Regions from separate parts of the Shewanella maritima genome, predicted to be linked through region 1. Evidence: predicted binding sites of a transcription regulator. Region 1 holds the regulator's gene; the other holds the start of a gene.
What was found. The regulator ArgR, encoded in region 1, controls arginine synthesis, uptake and breakdown. The targets are predictions, from matches to a motif close to ANTGAATANNTATTCANT.
Positions count from the first base shown of each region.

Region 1 (3,173 bases):
TTTTAAATGTGTCTTCAACCGCATCGTTTATCCCTGGGCCGCTTCAGGCGGTGTACTACGCAACGAAAGCCTATGTAACCTCGTTCTCACAGGCATTGGCGGAAGAGGTTAAAGCAAACAATATTACTGTGACAGCACTTTGCCCTGGTGCGGTTGCCACTGGCTTTGTTAAAGCTGGTGATCTTGAAGGAGTGGAGATTTTTGATAAAGCTAAAACTCCACGCTCGGTAGCTGAATGTGGCTATCACGCTATGCAGCAAGGTGAGTTGGTGGCCTTTAATGAGTCATCACTTAAGTTCATGCTCAACTGGATTATGCCACTCCTGCCTCGCAAGCTTGTGCTTAAGTTTTCGCGTCAGGCAATGGAAAAGTCGAGTTAATATATCAGCTAACCGTGGAGCTAACTGCAATGAAAACAGCCAGTAAATTTAATATACCGAGTAATTGGTTGGTGCTATTTAACGATTTAGGGCTTGAGCTTGAGCAAATTCTTGCATTCAGTCAACTCCCTGCTGGTTTGTTTAAAAGGTCAAAGGTGCAGCTAACGCCTGAGCAGTACTTTCAATTATGGATTGGGATCGAGGCTGCCGCAGAGGCCGCTAATATCGATATTGCACTCAAGTTTGCCGAGGTTATGAGTTTTGAGCAGTTTGATGCACCAATTTTTGCTGCGATTTGCAGCCCTAATCTCAATGCCGCAGCCAGCCGGCTAAAGCAATTTAAACCGCTAATAGGGCCGATGATTTTGGACATAGAGCAAACAGCGCAATATACAGAGCTATCAACACGCTGTTATGGCCATAGTGGTAAGCTGCCTAAGGTACTGAGTTTAGTTGAGCTGGTGTTTTTTACTCAGCTTACCAGGCTAGCGACGCGCCAGCACATTAAACCAATTGATATAGTCGTGCCTGAGCAATTGGATGATATGCAGCCTTACGAAGATTATTTTGGCTGCAGTATTCGCCAAGGTGTGCAAACCGCGATTAAGTTCAGCGCCAGCGATGCTAAGGCGCCGTTTTTAACCAGTAACGAAACCATGTTGCACATGTACGAGCAAGGGTTAGTTGAACAGTTAGAGGCTATCGGCGCAAAGGACTCAACTTCTAGTCTGGTATTTAGTTGCTTGCTTGATTTGTTGCCTCAAGGGAAATCAGCCATTGATGATGTTGCAGCAGAGCTGGCAATGAGCAAGCGCACTTTGCAGCGAAAATTAACCGAGCAAGATTCAAGTTATCAGTTGGTGCTTAAACAGGTACGCCAACACTTAGCCGATTATTATTTGGAGCAAACAGACTTGCCGTTAATCGAAATTTCGTTCTTGCTTGGGTTTAAAGAGTCGAACTCATTTATTCGGGCATACAGTGGTTGGAGTGGAGTATCGCCAGCGAGAACTCGGCATTAGTTGATACTCTTTCCTGCGTTAGAAACTAAAAAGCCACCTTGGCTAGACTCACTTAGACTAGAGTAGGGTGGCTTTCTCAATTGTGTTCAGACTTACTCGCTGTAGTTAAACAGTGATTTAACCGTCTCTAGCGTGTCATCAATGGTGGTGATATTTGATGGTGAGATGAAGATGGTGTCGTCACCAGCAATCGTCCCCAAAATACCTTCTGGCTTACCGATGGAGTCTAATAGGCGTGCGATTAGCTGCGCTGCACCTGGGCTGGTGCGTACTACAATCATCGCCTGGTTGTGGTCAACATCGAGCACTAGGTTTTTAAGCGGGCTACCGGCCGTTGGTACACCTAATTCTGCTGGTAAGCAGTAAACCATTTCTTGCTTAGCGTTACGTGTGCGTACAGCGCCAAACTTACTTAGCATGCGCGATACTTTAGATTGGTTTATGTTGCTGAATCCTTCCGCCTGAAGTGCGTTAACAATTTCACTCTGGCTACCAAAGCGTTCTTCTTTAAGGATCGCTTTAAAGGTCCTTACCAATTCATCCTGATTTTTGGTTGCTGGCATAATGTTAGTTTCTTCTTATGATTGTTATTCAAAAAACCGCTGTATTTTGAATAGAAATTGCATCAAAGTCAAGAATACCCCTTTGTTGGTGAATAAAAATTCACTGATTTAACTAAAGTGTGACAAGCGTTTGCGTGTGCAGTACACCTTTGTCGCAAAAATGCGTTACAAAGTGGACTAATTCTCAGTCAGCCTGCGTCACATGACGTAGATCATCTTTTGCCTTTGTATGTCTTGCTAGACTTGCGCCCCGTCATTTTTTGCAAGTTAACAAATCAAGGTAAAGACATATGTCAACGCAAACCCCTTCAGTGTTTTCGCGAGCTTGGTCTCGATGGATGGCTGTTCCGCTTTGGATGCAAATTCTTATTGGTATGACGCTAGGTATTGCTGTTGGTGTCGGGCTTGGAGAAAGTGCAACTTACCTAAAGCCGATAGGAACTATCTTTGTTAACACTATTAAGATGCTTATTGTGCCGCTGGTGTTCTGCTCGTTAATTGTTGGTGTGACCTCCATGCAAGACACCGCCAAAATGGGACGGATTGGTTTCAAATCTTTCGTGTTCTACCTTGGCACGACCGCGTTCGCAATGACAATTGGCTTACTTGTGGGGCATATTTTGCAGCCAGGAGCTGGGCTAGATTTAGTGCAATCGGGCGTTGATGAAACCGTAAAGCAAGCGCCGTCGTTGATGGAAACCTTGATTAACATAGTGCCGACTAACCCTGTTGCTGCACTGGCTAGTGGTCAAATTCTGCAGGTGATTGTATTTGCGGTTGCGTTAGGTATTGCGTTAGTGCTGATTGGCGAGCGTGGTCAGCCAGCGATTAAAGTATTCGAAAGTCTAGCTGAAGCTATGTTCAAGCTAACTGACATGGTGATGAAGCTAGCGCCATATGGTGTGTTTGGTTTAATGGCTTGGGTTGCTGGAGAGTATGGTCTAGACATGTTACTTCCACTGATTAAAGTTATCGCTGCAGTTTACATTGGCTGTGTTTTACATATCGTAGGTTTTTACAGCGCTGCATTAGTCTTACTGGGTAAGCTCAACCCAGTGCACTTTTTCAAAGGCATTAGCAATGCCATTGTTGTGGCTTACACCACTTCAAGTTCGGCAGGCTCGCTGCCAGCTAGTATGAAGTGTGCTAATGAGCTTGGCGTAAATAAGAAGATCTCTAGTTTCGTATTGCCGCTAGGAACTACCATC
Region 1 is NZ_CP036200.1:3,215,293-3,218,465, forward strand. It holds gene EXU30_RS13760 (SDR family NAD(P)-dependent oxidoreductase) at 1-380, shown strand, start outside; gene EXU30_RS13765 (AraC family transcriptional regulator) at 410-1,402, shown strand; gene argR (transcriptional regulator ArgR) at 1,495-1,965, opposite strand; gene EXU30_RS13775 (dicarboxylate/amino acid:cation symporter) at 2,256-3,173, shown strand, end outside.

Region 2 (3,173 bases), 580 kb from region 1:
ATTGTTACAGTTTTAGCAATTGCTCAACAACTGAATTCAATAAGCTGGGTTATTGAATACAGGCTTGATAGATGAGTTTTTTAAGTAGCTCAACTGTAGGCTTCATATATTCCAGTCCAATGAACTCATCAGGTTGGTGAGCCTGCTCAATACTACCCGGACCAAGTACCAAAGTCTGGCAACCAAGTTGCTTAATATAGGGCGCTTCGGTGGCATAGTTGACCACTTCTGCTTGCTTACCTGCCACTTGTTCAACAATTTTGGTCCATTCATCATTTGCACTACCGGCAAAAGGCTCAGAGCCAGGATAAAGTGTGCTGATGCTGACACTGCCAGGATATTGTTTAGAGATGTCTTCAAGATAGTTGATCACCATTTGCTCTAGTTCAATTAAAGGCATACCGGGTAAGGGCCTTAAATCAATGTGTAAGTCACAACAGCCACAGATTCTATTTGCCGCATCACCGCCATGAATACTGCCAAAGTTCATGGTTGGGTAGGGCACGCTAAAGGCATCTTCGCGATAGTTCTCTGCCAAATGTTGTTTGAGTTTGAGCAATTGCCCAATCACCAAGTGCATAATTTCAATGGAATTGAGCCCTTTAGCCGGATCGGATGAATGACCGCTGCGACCGATGATCTTAATTCCCTGCGCCAAATGGCCTTTGTGCATATATACAGGTTTCAAACTGGTTGGCTCGCCGATGATGGCGTAATCAGGTTTGATTTCGGTGGAGTTAGCAAATGCCTTGGCGCCATTCATGGTGGTTTCTTCATCTGCGCTGGCAAAAATAGTCAGTGGTCTTTTGAACTCATTAATAGGTAGGTCTTTCAAGGCTTCAAGCACTAATGCGAAAAAGCCTTTCATATCGCAAGTACCTAAGCCATACCAACGATTATCTCGCTCGGTAAGCGTGAATGGGTCATGGCTCCAACGCCCTTCATCAAACGGAACTGTATCAGTATGCCCCGCGAGTAATAAACCTCCATCACCTTGACCTAAGCGGGCAATCAAATTGTGCTTCTCGCGGGTATTTGCCACCTCGGGGCTAGTACACTCAAACCCTAAGTCATTAAACCAGCTTTGTAGCAAATCTATCACTGGTTTATTGCTGATATCTTCAGCCGATTCTAATGAGCTGATTGATGGGGTAGCGATCAATTCACTAAAGCTTGTTTTAAGATCTGGCAGCTTACTCATGAAATCTCCGTAAAATATTTATTCAAAAATATTGCATAAGTATAAAGTTATGATAGTCTAGCAAACACTTAATAGCACTACCATAACCCCGATAGTAAAAATGAAAACAAACACCAGTACAGTTAGCTACAACAATTTGCGTTTTTATCTGATTTCGCCTTTCCGTCGACGATAAGTAGTCACCTTGGGCGAAAGCCTATTGCTCCATTGTTCACTTTTAACATGACACTTATAAGAAAAGATCTATGAAAAATATCGCAATTATTGGTGCTAGCGGTTATACCGGTGCCCAAATTACTCAGTTGATCAACGCTGATGCTAACCTTGATATTCAGGGTATCTACGTCTCAGAAGCAAGCCTTGATAAATACAAGCCGCTTAGCGAGCTTTATCCTTCTTATCAAGATATTAGTCTAAAACTGCAGCCACTTACCCAGCAGGCAAAACAGCATATTATTGCAACGGCCGATGCCGTGGTACTCGCGACAGATCATGCGGTGAGTCTCGCTTTGGCTGCCGAGTTTCATGCGCAAAAGCTCGCCGTGTTCGACTTAAGCGGCGCATATCGTTTTGAAGATGCGGCGCAATACCCTAAGTGGTATGGCTTTGAACATACGCAGCCGCAACTGCTTGCTCAGGCGGTATATGGACTTGCCGAATGGAATAAAGAGCAAATTACCCAATCGTCTATGGTTGCAGTGCCTGGCTGCTACCCAACCGCATCGCTGCTGGCACTAAAACCGTTAACCGATTTATTTGCCGGCAGTTTACCGGTTATCAATGCCGTTAGTGGAGTAACAGGAGCTGGGCGTAAGGCGCAGCTACATACGAGTTTTTGTGAAGTTAGCCTGACACCTTACGGCGTACTTGGGCACAGGCATCAACCTGAAATCGCCACCCAACTGGGTCATGAGGTGATTTTCACCCCGCATCTTGGCAACTTCAAACGTGGTATTTTAGCCACTATTACGGTGCAGCTAAAAGCGGACACCACAGCTGAGCAAATTGCTAAAGCTTTTAGTGTTTATGACGATGAGCCGTTAGTTCATGTAAAGCAAAACCTATTCCCGAAAGTTGATGATGTGGTGCATACCACTCAGTGTCACATCGGTTGGAAATATGATGCCAACAACCATCATATTGTGATTGCTAGCGCGATTGACAACCTCATGAAAGGTGCTGCGAGCCAAGGACTGCAGTGCATTAAAATTCACTTTGGGCTTTAAGGTAATCACATGAATAAAACAAATACATTAGTGATTAAAGTCGGTGGTGCTTTGCTGCAGCAACCGCAAGCCATGGCAAATTTGATGGCTGCTTTGAAGTCGATGATTGCCGCGGGGCAACATGTGGTGTTAGTGCACGGTGGCGGTTGTCTAGTTGATGAGCAGTTACTGGCTAATGGTAAGCAAACAGTAAAGTTAAATGGTTTACGGGTTACCCCTGAAGATCAAATCGACATTGTTGTAGGAGCGCTGGCGGGTACTAGCAATAAGTTGTTGCAAGGTGCAGCTATTAAAGCGGGTGTGACTGCAGTAGGAATGAGCTTAACTGACGGTCAAAGCGTTTCAGCCAAGATTAAAGCTAAGGAGCTAGGCTTAGTGGGCGAAGTTGTGCCAGGTAATCCAGCTTATCTACAGTTTATGTTATCACAGGGCTGGTTGCCTATATGTAGCTCGATAGCAATTGATGAGCATGGTAATCGCCTTAACGTCAATGCCGACCAAGCTGCAGCCGCTATTGCACAATTACTGGATGCTACCTTGGTATTGTTGTCAGACGTACCAGGCGTGCTCGATGCGTCACGCTCATTAATCCCATTTTTAAACCAACAACAAATTAGCCAGCTTGTGTCAGATGGCGTGATTGAGAAGGGAATGAAGGTAAAAGTTGAGGCGGCATTAGACGTGGCTCAGCAATCTGGCATTGCCGTAAACATCGCATCATGGAAAGACACCCAAGCACTTATTGG
Region 2 is NZ_CP036200.1:2,632,854-2,636,026, forward strand. It holds gene argE (acetylornithine deacetylase) at 50-1,201, opposite strand; gene argC (N-acetyl-gamma-glutamyl-phosphate reductase) at 1,447-2,427, shown strand; gene argB (acetylglutamate kinase) at 2,437-3,173, shown strand, end outside.
Region 2: the regulator ArgR is predicted to act here: its motif matches at 1,211-1,228, upstream of argC (N-acetyl-gamma-glutamyl-phosphate reductase).